DNA from 3 places in the Bradyrhizobium roseum genome. Region 3 is predicted to be linked to each of the others. Evidence: predicted binding sites of a transcription regulator. Region 3 holds the regulator's gene; each other region holds the start of a gene.

Region 1 (4,998 bases), 2.4 Mb from region 3:
CAGCAGGCGGCCGGCGATGCGCGGCGTGCCGCGGGCGCGGCGCGCGATCTCGTTGGCGCCGTCGGGCGTCATGCCGACGTTGAGCACGCGGGCGCCGCGGCTGACGATCTTTTCCAGCTCTTCCTCGGTGTAGAAATTCAGCCGCACCGGAATGCCAAAGCGATCACGCAGCGGATTGGTCAAAAGCCCGGCGCGCGTGGTGGCGCCGACGAGCGTGAATTTTGCCAGATCGATCTTGACCGAACGCGCCGCCGGTCCCTCGCCGATGATCAGGTCGAGCTGAAAATCCTCCATCGCGGGATAGAGAACTTCCTCGACCGCCGGGCTGAGCCGATGGATCTCGTCGATGAACAGCACGTCGCGCTCTTCGAGATTGGTCAGCAGCGCGGCGAGATCGCCGGCCTTCGCTATGACGGGACCTGACGTTGCGCGAAAGCCGACGCCGAGTTCGCGCGCCACGATCTGCGCCAGCGTGGTCTTGCCGAGGCCGGGCGGACCGACGAACAACACGTGATCCAGCGCCTCGCCCCGCTTGCGCGCCGCCTCGATGAAGATCGAGAGATTTTTCCGCGCCTGCGCCTGGCCGACGAACTCCGACAGCAATTGCGGGCGCAGCACGGTGTCGCCGACATCGTCGGAACGGCGCTCGGGTGTGACGATGCGCGAGGGCGTGTTCACTCGCTGCCCCGCTTGTATTTGTTGGGCAGGAGTTCGCCGATGGTCACGACTTTCGGCGCCTTGCCGTTGTCTGGGACGATGACGCGCGCCTTGGCGTCATAGTCGTGGATCAGTTCGCGGCAGATGCCGCACGGCGAAACCACCGCGATCTTGCCGGGCTCGCCGGGCTTGGGATGGCGCACGGCGACGATCGTCTCAATGCCGTGGTCGCCTTTCTCGGTGATGGCACGGCCGATGGCGATCGCCTCGGCGCAGACCGCGATCCGGCCGATATAGGCGTCGATATTGACGCCGGTGACGATACGGCCGTCGCGCGTGCGCATGGCAGCGCCGACCTCCTGCCAATCGTTGCGATAGCGCCGGCTGATGGCCTTGGTGGCGGCATCGATCAGTTCCTGGTCTTTTTTGCTCGGCATGGTGGTGAGTGCGTTCCTTCGGTCGGCGGCTACCCGACGCCAGTCTATTTCGACAATTCCTTCAGGCCCAGCCGGATCAGCTGTGCCGTCTCGGCCTTCTCGCCCGCGCTGCGCGACGCCGCGGCGATCGCGGCGGCCGCCTGCGGCTGGCCGTAGCCGAGATTGACCAGCGCGGAAATCGCGTCCGTCACGGGGCGCGGCGCGCGCTGGTCGTCGAGCGCGCCGGCGAGATGCACCACGGCCGGATCGACATTGGCGAAGGCCGGCGCCTTGTCCTTCAATTCGCTCACGATGCGCTCGGCGACTTTCGGGCCGACCCCGGGCGTCCGCGATACCGCGGCCTTGTCGCGCAGCGCAATCGCGTTCGCAAGTTCGGCCGGCGGCAGCGTCGAGAGCACGGCAAGCGCGACCTTGGCGCCGACACCCTGCACGGTCTGCAGCAGGCGAAACCATTCACGCTCGGTATCCGTGCGGAAGCCGAACAGCTTGATCTGGTCCTCGCGCACGTACGTCTCGATCGAGAGCACGGCGGCCTCGCCGGACGACGGCAGCGCCTGCAGCGTTCGCGACGAGCAATGCACCTGATAGCCGACTCCGCCGACATCGAGGATCACATAGTCCTCGCCGTAGGAATCGATCAGGCCTTTGAGCTTGCCGATCATAGGCTCGCCACCTTCAGCCGAAGCGCTATGCCTCCGCGATGATGGGCGTGCGTGATGGCGATCGCCAGCGCATCGGCGGCATCGGCGGATTTCGGGTCTGCCTTCGGCAGCAGGATCTTCAGCATGACGGCGATCTGGTTCTTGTCGGCGTGGCCGGCGCCGACCACCGTCTTCTTCACCTGGTTGGGCGCGTATTCGGCAACCGATATCCCGAACATCGCGGGCGCCAGCATGGCAACCCCGCGGGCCTGGCCGAGTTTCAGCGTGGCGACGCCGTCCTTGTTGACAAAAGTCTGCTCGACCGCGGCCTCCGCCGGGCGGAAATCGCCGAGCACGGCGGCAAGCCCCTCATGGATCGCCAGCAGGCGGCTGGCCAGCGGCAGATCGTCCGGCGGCTCCACAGAGCCGCAGCCGATGAACACGAGGCGGTTGCCCTCGGTCTCGATCACGCCCCAGCCGGTGCGGCGCAGGCCGGGGTCGATGCCGATGATCCGGACGGGTTGGCGAATCGGTGGGGGTGTCATGGCGTAGTGATAACGCCAGAGGGGGATGAACGAAACATAAAGAGAACGGAAATCCCCTGCCTCTAGAGCTCGCCCCACTTTCGCTCGTCGTCCCCGCGAAGGCGGGGATCCAGTACGCCGAGGCTTTTCGGTCGATAACGGACGTCTCTGGAATACTGGATCGCCCGTCGAGCTGGGTGATGACGACGGCGTGGGAGTAACGCCGGGTACTATCCGCCCATCTTCGCGACCAGCGCATCCGAAATCTCGAAGTTCGCGTAGACGTTCTGGACGTCGTCGTGCTCGTTCAAGAGGTCCATCAGCTTCAACAGCTTCTCGCCGGTCTCGTCGTCGACGGCGACCGTGTTCTGCGGCTTCCAGGTCAGCGCCGCTTTGCGGGCTTCGCCGAATTTCGCTTCCAGCGCCTTGGCCACCTCGCGAAAAGTTTCCTGCGAGGCGTAGATCTCGTGGCCGCTCTCGCTCGAGATCACGTCGTCGGCGCCGGCCTCGATCGCGGCATCCAGCATCGCGTCGTCGGAGGCCTTGCTGGAATCATATTCGATGATGCCGGTGCGGTCGAACATGAAGGCGACCGAGCCGGTTTCGCCGAGATTGCCGCCGGACTTGGTGAAGAAGGAGCGGATGTCGGAGGCGGCGCGGTTGCGGTTGTCGGTCAGCGCCTCGACGATCACGGCAACGCCGCCGGGGCCGTAGCCCTCGTAGCGGATTTCGTCGTAGCTCTCGCTGTCGCCGCCGGTCGCCTTCTTGATGGCGCGCTCGATATTGTCCTTCGGCATGTTCTCCTGGCGCGCCGCGATCACGGCCGCGCGCAGCCGCGGGTTCATGGCCGGGTCCGGGGTGCCCAATTTGGCCGCCACCGTGATTTCCCGCGCCAGCTTGCCGAACAGTTTCGACTTCTGGGCATCCTGCTTGCCCTTGCGGTGCATGATGTTCTTGAACTGGGAATGGCCGGCCATGCAGGGCTCTCTTGGATTCGTCCGGTGGGAATGTGGGGTGAAAGCGCGGCCTTATAGGCCGACAATCAGGCAAAATCAAAGATTTGGGACGGAGTCGGCGACTAAAGTAGTGCCCGCCCACCAAAATATCAGGCAGTTGTTAACCATGATTTCATGCTCGGATGAGAGGATTTCCCACCGACCCTCAACTTTTACGAGACGCTATGGCCTTCGGTTTCTTCAAAAGGCGGGTGCCGGAACCGGCGTTGCCTGCTGTCCAGCCCAAGGCTCAGCGGGCCGCCACTTCAACGGAAGCCGTGTCCGCTGAGGGCGATTCGGCCAGGGCCATCCTTGAACTCCTGGAACTCGAACTCGGCGCCATGATCCGCCAGCTCGAACGTGCTGCCACTTCGGTGGCCGGGGGTGCGGAGGCAACGGCTGCCACGCTGTCGACCATCCGCCAGCGCACTGATGCCCTGACAAGCCACACCAGCGCCGCGCAGGGCACGGCCACGACCTTTTCGCACGCCGCCGACAAGTTCACCCGGTCGGCGCAGGGGATCGGCTCCCAGGTCCGCGACGCCGGCAAGCTCGCCGACCAGGCCAGCGACGCCGCCCGCGAGGCCAGCACCAATGTCGACCGCCTGCGGGAATCCTCAGCCGCAATCGGCAATGTCGTCAACCTGATCGCGCAGATCGCGCGCCAGACCACGCTGCTGGCGCTCAATTCCACCATCGAAGCGGCGCGCGCCGGCGAGGCGGGGCGTGGCTTTGCGGTGGTCGCCACCGAGGTGAAGGCGCTTGCGGTGCAGACGCAGAACGCGACGGAAGAGATCACCAAGAAGATCGAGGCGCTGCAGCGCGACGCCGCGGGCTCGGTCGATGCCGTGCATCGCATTTCGCAGGCGATCGAGGCGATCCGCCCGGTATTCGAGAACGTCAACGGCGCCGTCGCCGAGCAGAACGCCACGACCGGAGAAATTGCCGACAACGCCGCCACCGCCTCCAGCTTCATCGTTTCGGTCGGCGACAGCGCCACCGAAATCGATCAGGCGACCAAGGAAGCCGAGTTGCATGGCGAAAGCGTCGCCAAGGCCGGGCGCGCCGTCACGACGTTCGCGCAGAAGCTCAAGTCGCGTTGCACGGTATTGCTGCGGCAAGGCGAGCGCGCCGAGCGCCGCGAACAGCAAAAATGGCCGTGCAGCCTCGCGCTCGAGATCCAGGCACCGGGCGGACAGCTATCTGCGCCGGTCCACGAGATTTCGATGGATGGCATCCTGATTGGCGGGCCCAACGCCGAACGGCTGACGCAGGGTCAGAGTTTCGATGCGACGCTGCAAGATGTCGGCGTCTGCCGCATTCACGTCGGTGACCGCACCCAGACCGGCACGCAGGCCCGCTTCGAGCGCGTCAACGCCGCGCTGGCCGAGAAGATCGAAGACAAGCTGTGGTCGATCCAGGACGACAACACCGAGGCGGTGACCCGCGCGATGGAAGCCGGCGCGGCGCTGAAGAAGATTTTCAATGATGCCATCGACAGCGGGGCCATCTCGATCGAGGACATGTTTGACACCAACTATGTCGAGATACCCGGCACCAACCCGACGCAGTATCGCACCAAGATACTGGACTGGGCCGATCGCGTCCTGCCCCCGTTCCAGGAAGCCTTCCTGGCCAGGGACAAGCGGATGGCATTCTGCGCAATGATCGACGCCAACGGCTATCTGCCGGTTCACAACAGGATCTACTCGCACCCGCAGCGGCCGGGCGACGTCACCTGGAA
Region 2 (4,998 bases), 3.3 Mb from region 3:
GCAGCAGATCGCCAATGACAATTCGAAAGCCATCGGCGAACTCAGGGCGAGCCAGGAAGAGATGAAGCGCGCGCTCGCAAAGGTTTCCGAGCAGAGCCCGCCCAGAACATCGCAGGCTGCGGCACCGCCGGCGCCTGTCGTGCGTCGGCCCGCGCGTCCGCCGCAGGCGCGACCTCGGGTCCGCTATCCCCAGGAGTGGATGTACGACGACTGGTAGCCGTCGCCGCGCGGCGCGTGACATCAAAAGGACGCACCGCGAACCGGCACTGCATCTGCCACTTCACTCGCATCACTCCTCTCATCCCACTTGCCAATTTCGGGAAGCGGGCGCAGCCTGTAGTCACGGATGAATCTGTCCGGGCAGCGAACCTGCAGTTAGAAAAAATGGTGGAGGAAGACGTATGACGACGAATCTTTCGCGACGGTCATTGCTTGCGCTCGGCGCGGGGCTAGGTGCGGGTATCGGCGCTTCGACGATGCTCGGCGGCAGCGCGCTGGCAAAGGCGCCGAAACTCGGCACGCAGACGCCTTATTGGCACCGCTTCGTCCTCGGCGACGCCGAAGTGACCGTGGTCTCCGACGGCACGTTGCCGCTCGGGCCTCCCAAGGGCACCTTCGTCGGCGTGCCCGATGAAGAAGTGCGGAAGATGCTCTCCGACAACTTCCTCAGTCCCGACAATGTTGTGCTCGAACAAAACTCGCCGATCGTGAACAATGGCGACAAGCTGATCCTGTTCGACACCGGCATGGGCACGTCGAAAGCCTTCGGGCCGACCACGGGCCGCCAGCAGAAGAGCATGGCGGAAGCCGGGATCAAGCCCGGCGATATCGACGCCGTGGTGTGCTCGCACGCCCATATCGATCACATCGGCGGCCTCGTCGGCGCCGACGACAAGCCGTTGTTTCCCAACGCGCAGGTCTACATCACCCAGAGCGACTTCGAGTTCTGGACCGATGAAGGCAAGCTCGGCAGTCCGTTGAAGGATTTCGTGATTCACGCTCGCAAGAACTTGCTGCCGGTGCGCGACCGCATCGTGTTCATCAAGGACGGCCAGGAATTCCTGCCCGGCGTGCAGGCGATCGCCGCGCCCGGCCATACCGTGGGCCACACCATCTTCATGGTGAGCTCCGCCGGCAAATCCTTTGCCTTCCTCGGCGACCTCACGCACCATCCCGTGCTGCTCCTGGAAAAGCCGCGGATGCAGTTCTCCTACGACAGCGATCCAAAGCAGGCAGCGGACACCCGGGTGAGGCTGCTCGACACGATCGCGGCCAACAAGACCCCGGTCATGTCCTATCACTTCGCCTGGCCGGGCTATGGCCACATCGCCAAGACCAGCGAGGGATTCCATTACTATCCCCAGGCGATGAAGATGGAGCTCTGAGGGGAAGCGACGCCCGGGGCCGGTCGACAGGGTCGGCCCCGACACTCCCTTCCCGCGTTAGGAATCGAACGCCCGGTCGCGTAAGTCTTGATCAGCGAATCACCCCTGCGCACGATCCGGGAGAAGGCCATTGACCGATCAACCGCCCACCAGGCCGCCCGACCTCATCTATGAAGACACCGGGGCCGCGGCTTCGGTGGTCTATTTCGACATCGTCGGCGCCTACGGCACCATGAACGGCGCGGTCGAGGTCGAACTGGCTACCCGCATTCTGGTGCCGAAGCCGGACGGGTCGACGGAGGTGAAATTCATCTCCTCCGCCCGCATCCGCTGCAGCGCGACCGCCGCCGCCAATCTGCGCAATGGCCTCGATGCCGCGTTGAAGATGCTGGAGCAACCGCAAGACAGCCCAGCGGCGATCGCGGCGGGGAAGCTGAACTGAACAGCGGCCCTTGATTCCGCGACTTTTTCGGTAACGTGCGAGGGCGCTTTCGTCGACGACGGAAAGCAGCCAGGAGTTGTCTCGCCGACCGCCGTTGCCGGGCAGAAACCGAAGCCTGCCGTCCTGTTCCCTAAATGTTCTTGACTTGCCCCACGGTTCCCCGCTACCTTCGATTGAGGAACGAGGAATAGGCATGGTCGCGCGGGTTTCCACCGTCGCCTTTGAGGGGATCGAGGCACGCGCCGTCGATGTGCAGGTGCAGGTCGCGCCCGGCCTGCCCGCGTTTTCGATCGTCGGCCTGCCGGACAAGGCGGTCTCCGAGGCGCGCGAGCGGGTGCGTTCGGCGCTGATCGCCTCGGGGTTGGCGCTGCCGGCGCGGCGGATCACCGTCAACCTCGCACCGGCCGACCTGCCGAAGGAAGGCAGTCATTACGATCTGCCGATCGCGCTCGGCCTGATGGCCGCGATCGGTGCCATTCCTCCGGATGCGCTCAACGGCTTTACCGTGCTCGGCGAACTCGGCCTCGACGGCTCAATCGCAGCCGTCGCGGGCGTCCTGCCAGCGGCGATCGGCGCCAATGCGCGCGAGGAAGGCCTGATCTGTCCGGCGGCGTGCGGCACGGAAGCCGCCTGGGCCAGCCCCGATATCCAGATCATCGCGGCCAAATCGCTGATCCAGATCGCCAACCATTTTAAAGGCACCCAGGTGCTGTCGCGTCCGCAGCCGAAAGTGCACGAGGCCGAGGCGACGCATCTCGATTTGCGGGACATCAAGGGCCAGGAGAGCGCCAAACGCGCGCTCGAAATCGCCGCCGCCGGCGGACATCATCTGCTGATGATCGGCTCGCCCGGCGCCGGGAAATCGATGCTGGCGGCGCGGCTGCCCTCGATCCTGCCGCCGCTATCGCCGTCCGAACTTCTTGAAGTGTCGATGATCGCCTCCGTCGCCGGCGAAATTCGCGACGGCGCCTTGACCGCGCGGCGGCCTTTTCGGGCACCCCATCATTCCGCCAGCATGGCCGCGCTGACCGGCGGCGGCGCGCGCGCAAGACCCGGCGAGATTTCGCTCTCGCATCAAGGCGTACTGTTCCTCGACGAATTGCCCGAGTTCGATCCGCGCGTGCTGGATTCGCTGCGTCAGCCGCTGGAGAACGGCGAGGTCTCGGTGAGCCGCGCCAATCACCGCGTCACCTACCCTGCCCGTTTCATGCTGGTCGCGGCGATGAACCCTTGCCGCTGCGGTCGTGCGTATGAGCCCGGCTATTCCTGCAAGCGCGCGCCGGTCGACCGCTGTACTGCGGACTATCAGATGCGCATCTCCGGCCCGCTGATGGACCGCATCGACCTGCGTATCGAGGTACCCGCGGTGACCGCCGCCGACCTGATCCTGCCGCCGCCGTCCGAAGGCTCCGCGGAAGTCGCCGCCCGCGTCGCAGCCGCCCGCGACTTGCAACTCGCGCGCTATGCGGCGGCCGGCATGCCGCATGTCCGCACCAATGCCGAAGCGCCCGCCTCGCTGCTGGAGAGCATCGCGCAGCCGGATGCGCAGGGCCAAAAGCTGCTGCGCGACGCCGCCGAAACCATGAAGCTGACCGCGCGCGGATATCACCGCGTGCTCCGCGTCGCGCGCACGCTGGCCGACCTCGACGGCGCGGAAAAGATCGGTCGGCTGCATCTGGCGGAGGCGCTGTCCTATCGCGCGCTTGCTGAAGATCTGCGGCGTGCGGCATAGCTGCAGGGCTCGAATGGCGTAAAGCAGAAGCCCGCGTCAGGTTGCCGATCGCTGCAACGAGCAGAGCGCAGGCTAGGAATTGTCCCTCACGCGCGTCAGCAGCGTCAGACCTGCCAGGAAAAACACCACCAGCACCACCATGCCGGCCTTCTGGCTTCCGGTCGCGGCGGTGATCGCACCTATCAACAGCGGGCCAATGAACGACGTCACCTTTCCGGTCAGCGCGAACAGGCCGAAATATTGCGCGATGCGATCTTTCGGCGCGAGACGGATCAGCAGCGTGCGCGACGCTGCCTGTAGTGGTCCTCCGGCCGCGCCGATCAGGCATCCGAGCACGAGATAGGCGCGCTCGGCCGCGCCGGAAAACAATCCGCCACCGGGCACCGGCGGCGCCACCTTAACAAACAGGATCGAATCCTTGTCGACCAGCAGGATCGCCCCGACCGCGAGCAGCAGGATCAGCAAGCTGCCGGCGATGACGCGCTTGGGGCCGAGCCTGTCGTCGAGTTGGCCGCCGAGCCACGCCCCAAAGGTGCCGGCAATCGCCAGCAGAATGCCAAAACTTCCGATCTGAATCGTCCGCCAGCCGAAGGTGCCGGCGGCGTAGATGCCGCCGAACGCGAACAGCGACACCAGGCCGTCGGTGTAGATCATGTTGGCGAGCAGAAACGTCGCGAGCGATTTTCGTTTCGGCAGTTCGCCGAGCGTCCGCCTGAGCCCGCTCAATCCTTCGCGCAACGCCGCGCCGATCGGGCGTCGCGCCGGATAATCGGGCGTCAGGACGAACATCGGCAGCACGAAAATGACGAACCAGACCGCCGTTAGCGGACCAGTGATGCGATCGCCCTGGTGAGAGGCCGGGTCGAGACCGAACAGCGGCGTCAGGCCGAACAGCGTGCGCCCGGTTTCGGGACTCGCGGCCAGGAAGCCGAGCACCAGCACGAGGCTGAGAATGCCGCCGATATAGCCGGTGGCCCAGCCGGTGCCGGACAGCCGGCCAATGCGATCCGGCGGCACCAGTGTCGGCATCATCGCATTGTTGAAGACGATAGCGAATTCGATACCGACGCTCGCGATCGCATAAGCCAACAGCAGCGGCGGGATCACGCTGGGATCGCCGGGCCTTCCGATCCACATCAGCGAGGCGCCGATCACCAGCAGCGCGCCAAAGCCCGCGATCCACGGCTTTCGCCGGCCGCTGGCATCCGCAATCGAACCCAGCACGGGCGAAAGCAGCGCGATCGCAAGACCCGCCGCCGCGGTGGCGAACCCCCACAGCGCCTGCCCCTGGGCCGGATCCGGCGCGACGAAGCTCGCGAAATAGGGCGCGAAGACGAAAGTGGTGATCAGCGTAAAATAGGGCTGCGCGGCCCAGTCGAAGAAGATCCAGCTGATGACGGCAGCGCGGCGCGGATATTCCCGCGGCGTTTGGGCGCCGG
Region 3 (4,998 bases):
CATGCGACAACTCCCTGAAGTTCGGCGACAGCCTTAGCACAGCTTGCGGACGGGCTTAAGCGTCTGGATCGGGCTTTGAGGCAAATCCCGGCACGGCCGTTGATCGGGCCGGCCCGGTTTTGTAAACGATTGCCATGAATTTGCCGCTCACGCCCTCCTCCGTCGACGTCCTGCTGTTCGATCTCGGCCGGGTCGTACTCGACATCAATTTCGATTCCGTGATGGCGACATGGGCGGGACACGCCGGCTGTGCGCCGGCCGAGCTGGCCAGCCGTTTCGTCGTCAACGACAGCTTCAAGCATCACGAGACCGGCCGGATCGACGACGCGGCGTTCTTCGCGGACCTGCGCCGGTCGCTCGGCATCGGCCTGTCAGATGCGCAGTTCCTCGAAGGCTGGAACGCGATCTTCGCCGGCGAGATGCCGGGCATCGCGCCGCTGCTGGCAGATGCGGCGCAACGGCTTCCGCTCTACGCGTTTTCCAACACCAATCCGGCCCATGTCGCACACTTTTCCAAAACCTATGCCGGTGTGCTCGGCCATTTCCGCGAGATATTCCTGTCGTCCAGCATCGGTTTGCGCAAACCCGACGCGGAGGCCTATGATCACGTGGTAAAGGCGATCGGCGTACCGGCGTCGCGGATATTGTTCTTCGACGACTCGGCCGCCAATATCGAAGGTGCGCGGGCGCGCGGCCTTCGTGCCGTCCACGTGACGTCGATGGATGACGTGGCGCAGGCCCTGACCGCACTCGAAGTCTAGGAGTTGTGCCCGTGGCCCTGATGCCTGTCGCCGATGCGCTTGCTGCGATCCTTGCCGGCGCTGAACCGTTGCCTGAAGAAATGATCGCGCTCGAGGCCGCCTATCACCGTGTGCTGGCGCGCGACGTCGCGGCACGGCGAACCCAACCGCCGCAGGCAATGTCGGCGATGGACGGCTACGCGGTGCGTGCGTCGGATGCCGCCGACACCAGCGCGCGGCTGAAAGTGATCGGCGAAGTCGCCGCCGGGCGGCCGTTCGAGCGCAAGGTCGGCAAGGGCGAAGCGGTACGCATCTTCACCGGCGGCGTGATCCCCGACGGCGCAGACGCCGTCATCATCCAGGAAGACACCGCCGTCGACGGCGACCACATCACCATCACCGAAGCAGCGGTCCCGGGACGGCATATCCGCGCCGCCGGCGTCGATTTCCGCGAGGGCGACGTGCTGCTCAAGCGCGGACGCCGCCTCACCGACCGCGATCTGTCGCTCGCCGCCGGCATGAACTATCCGGAGCTGGCGGTGCGCCGCCGGCCAAAAGTCGCCGTGCTCGGCACCGGCGATGAACTGGTGATGCCGGGAACGAGCCCCGGTCCCGGCCAGATCGTGTATTCCAACGGCTATGCGTTGCGGGCCCTGGCGCGCGCTGAGGGTGCCGAGGTCGCCGATCTCGGCATTGCCGCCGATACCTTGGCCGCCACCGCGGAAGGCATCCGCCGCGCGCGCGAGCTCGAAGCCGATATCCTGATCACCATGGGTGGCGCTTCCGTCGGCGACCACGACCTCGTTAAACGCTCGCTGGAGGCCGAAGGCACCGACATGGCGTTCTGGCGCATCGCGATGCGCCCCGGCAAACCGATGATGCACGGTCGGCTGGGTGCGATGCGGGTGATCGGCCTGCCCGGCAATCCGGTCTCCTCCTATGTCTGCGGCTTTCTGTTTCTGGTGCCGCTGATTCGCGCCCTGTTGGGCCGCGACACCATCCATCACGTGCGCGAACGCGCCGTGCTGGGCCGCGACCTGGCGGCCAACGACCAGCGCGAGGACTACTTGCGCGCATGGCTCGAGGAGCGCGCCGACGGTGTGCCGGTTGCGGTAGCCGTGACCCACCAGGATTCGTCGCTGTTGGGGAATCTCGCTGCGGCACGGGCACTTGTGATACGTGCGCCGCTCGCGCCGGCTGCCGTAAAGGGCTCGCGTTGCGAATTCCTGCGGTTGCCGGACTGACGCCCCGCCGGCATCTTGAGACGGAGGCAGAACGCGTTCACCAGAAATTAAGTGGTTGCGGAACACATATCGAACATATAGTGTCCGTTCATGATTTGTTTCGACTGCTAGTGTCTGTTGTCAGGGGTTGGGGACTTCTGCGAGGGACATGACGATTCGGAACTCTAAGACGACGCCAACCCCGGGGGATTGCTCGCGATGCTTACGCGCAAACAATATGAACTTCTGCGTTTCATCAATGAACGGCTGAAGGAAGCCGGCGTTCCGCCCTCCTTCGACGAGATGAAAGACGCGCTCGACCTGCGTTCGAAATCCGGCATCCACCGCCTCATCACGGCGCTGGAGGAGCGTGGCTTCATCCGCCGCCTGCCCAACCGCGCCCGCGCCATCGAAGTCATCAAGCTGCCCGAACTGGCCGCCGCCGCCGGCAGCCGCCGCGGCTTCACGCCGAGCGTCATCGAAGGCACGCTCGGCAAGCGCACGGTCAGCGCGCCGGCTGCAGCAGACGATGGTGAGCGTCCGGTCGCGGTGCCCGTCATGGGCCGGATCGCCGCCGGTACGCCGATCGAGGCGCTGCAGACCCGCAGCCACACCATCAGCGTGCCGCCCGACATGCTCGGCTCCGGCGAACACTATGCGCTCGAAGTGCGAGGCGATTCCATGGTCGATGCCGGCATTCTCGACGGCGACATGGCGCTGATCCAGCGCAACGAGAATGCCGACACCGGCGATATCGTGGTCGCGCTGATCGACGAGGAAGAAGCCACGCTCAAGCGTTTCCGCCGCCGCGGCGCCTCGATCGCGCTGGAGCCGGCGAATGCCGCCTACGAGGTCCGCATCCTGCCGCCCAATCGGGTCCGGATCCAGGGCAAGCTGATCGGGCTGTACCGCAAATACTGAGCTGCCGTTCGCCGGCATCACCGCGACGCAAATCCAGCCCCGGTCCTTCGGCCGGGGTTTTTGCTGCGCGGCTGCGTATCGCGTTTGTGATCAGCACGCGGTGCACCGGCCGCAGAAATGCCCCGAAGCAGGAAAAGTCTCGGTGCCAAGTCCACTCTGATAGAGGCCGGTGCCTCGTTCCAGACACGGGTCTGCTATCTCAATCGAGGGAGCCATCCGATGTGTGACTACAGCCTGCATGCCGTCGCGAGCCGGCCTGCCCAGGTCGGCGAGACGCTGATCACCACTACCTTCCGCGGTACATCGACCCGCGGCTTTGCATCGGAAAGCGAACCGGCGGTCGCGGTCTGCATGCTTCCGGGCACTGAACTCGCGTTCGCCGAGGAGGTCAGATACGACAGCCGCTGGATCTGGACCCGAACCTCCGACTGGCGGGTCGGGAAATTCAATCAGATCGAAACCGAAGTGGCCGAGCGTCACCATGACGCGATCGAATTTCCGGACGGAAGCCGCGTGTTGGTGACACAACTCTGCCGCGGCCAGCGCGCGACCGTTCTGCAATTGCCGGTGACCGGGAGCGACCGCACGGCGAAGCTGACTGGAACGCCCCGAACCGAATCCACCGTCGCGCGTTAACCCCACTTCCGATCCGCCGGTTCCGGCCGGTGGATCGTCGTGGTATGTTTTCCAGGTTACGCGTCGCCGAGAGGCAATCGGTGGTCAACAAGGTTACATGGCAGAAGGCTGGACGAGTGACCGAGCCGGGGCGGTACATGTTCCGCTACGGCTGGCTCACCGTCACGGCCGACGATCTCGCGGTCTGGCAGAAATTCCCGGAGGCGTCGTTCACACTGGTCGGCCTGCCCTCGTCCCCCGATGCGCCCGAGGAATATCATCTGGGCGCGTTTGAAATACCGGCTCATCCGTCAGCGCCCGCGATCGACGAGCATTAGTTTTGTTTGACGCGTTTTCTTGACGCGACCCGGCCTCCGCTTCGCTTGAAAACGCGATGTCCTATTCATCCGCCTGCAGATCGGCTTCCGCCGGGGTGGCATCGACCGCGCGCGGCGGCACGATGCGAGGCGCCAGCACGCTGGCGTCTGCCTCTCCTTCATCGGCCGCGGCCGGCGACCACGGGCGGTCGATGCCTCTCGGCCTCGCCGCCTCGACGACAAAACCCTCCGGCCCCCGCCGCAGCGCCATCGCACCCTGCCGCCGCAGCCGGTCGGCATCGATGACCGACGCTGCACATGACGCGGGTGCCGGACGCAGCGTCACGATCAGCGCCGCGCGCTCGCAATCGTCCGCCAGCGCCTCGGGCTTGTAGGCCTGCGCGACGAGGCCACCGCCGGCCGATTGCATCACGCAGCCGAGATCGTCGCAGGAAACGCCCTCGGTCAACGACGCGTCCGCCGCCGCGCGCCCATCGGCGTCTGCCGCCAGCCATTGCTTGAGCAGGAACGAATCACGCGAGCCTTTGACGGCGTGCATCAGATGCAGCCTGCCGTCGCCGCCGCGCACGCCGACATGGCGGCCGTCGGCGGAGATCAGGATATCCGGCTGCGGCGTCCGCGCCGCCCACAGCGCCGCCGCCAGCACCAGCGCGGCGCCCGACCAACGCAGCGGCGTGCGCAACAGGCCGAGCAGGATGATGCCAAAACTGGCCGCGATCAGCGGGCCGATGCCGAACGCCGGCACCCGGCCGACCGCACCGGGCACGGCCGCGACCCATTGCGTCACGAAGATCATCCAGTCGATACCGATGCCCATGATCGCCCAGAACAGGCGATCGAAGCCGAACGGCATCGCGGCGAGGCCGAGCAGGCCCGCCGGCATCACGACGGCCGACACCACCGGCATCGCCGCGAGATTGGCCAGCACGCCGTAGGGCGTAATCCGGTGAAAGTGAAACGCCGCATACGGCATGGTCGCAAGCCCCGCCACCAGCGAGGCCAGCAACAGCATCGTCAGTTCGCGGCCGCCCCACAGCGCCGCACGGGCGGTGGCGGTATGATCCACCGTTGCGAACAGGCGCGGCATGCCGATCTGCACCAGCGCCACCAGGCCCAGCGTGGCGGCGAACGACATCTGAAAACTCGGATGAACCAGCGCTT

The links. The regulator LexA, encoded in region 3, represses DNA repair genes until DNA is damaged. The targets are predictions, from matches to a motif close to TGTTCNNNNTGTGTTCNG.
Region 1: ruvC (crossover junction endodeoxyribonuclease RuvC) is a predicted target of LexA. The motif match lies at 2,311-2,328, and genes of this name have one in related genera.
Region 2: QUH67_RS00885 (YifB family Mg chelatase-like AAA ATPase) is a predicted target of LexA. The motif match lies at 1,952-1,969, and genes of this name have one in related genera.

What each region holds. Positions count from the first base shown of each region.
Region 1 covers NZ_CP129212.1:1,148,982-1,153,979, reverse strand. Annotated here, with positions in the region: gene ruvB (Holliday junction branch migration DNA helicase RuvB) at 1-678, opposite strand, end outside; gene QUH67_RS05335 (cytidine deaminase) at 675-1,094, opposite strand; gene ruvA (Holliday junction branch migration protein RuvA) at 1,139-1,756, opposite strand; gene ruvC (crossover junction endodeoxyribonuclease RuvC) at 1,753-2,280, opposite strand; gene QUH67_RS05320 (YebC/PmpR family DNA-binding transcriptional regulator) at 2,490-3,236, opposite strand; gene QUH67_RS05315 (methyl-accepting chemotaxis protein) at 3,440-4,998, shown strand, end outside.
Region 2 covers NZ_CP129212.1:182,136-187,133, forward strand. Annotated here, with positions in the region: gene QUH67_RS00870 (hypothetical protein) at 1-217, shown strand, start outside; gene QUH67_RS00875 (MBL fold metallo-hydrolase) at 402-1,385, shown strand; gene QUH67_RS00880 (hypothetical protein) at 1,516-1,827, shown strand; gene QUH67_RS00885 (YifB family Mg chelatase-like AAA ATPase) at 2,021-3,559, shown strand; gene QUH67_RS00890 (MFS transporter) at 3,632-4,998, opposite strand, start outside.
Region 3 covers NZ_CP129212.1:3,501,278-3,506,275, reverse strand. Annotated here, with positions in the region: gene QUH67_RS16800 (hypothetical protein) at 1-3, opposite strand, end outside; gene QUH67_RS16795 (HAD-IA family hydrolase) at 135-761, shown strand; gene QUH67_RS16790 (molybdopterin molybdotransferase MoeA) at 773-1,984, shown strand; gene lexA (transcriptional repressor LexA) at 2,183-2,884, shown strand; gene QUH67_RS16780 (hypothetical protein) at 3,104-3,520, shown strand; gene QUH67_RS16775 (hypothetical protein) at 3,565-3,837, shown strand; gene QUH67_RS16770 (ComEC/Rec2 family competence protein) at 3,899-4,998, opposite strand, start outside.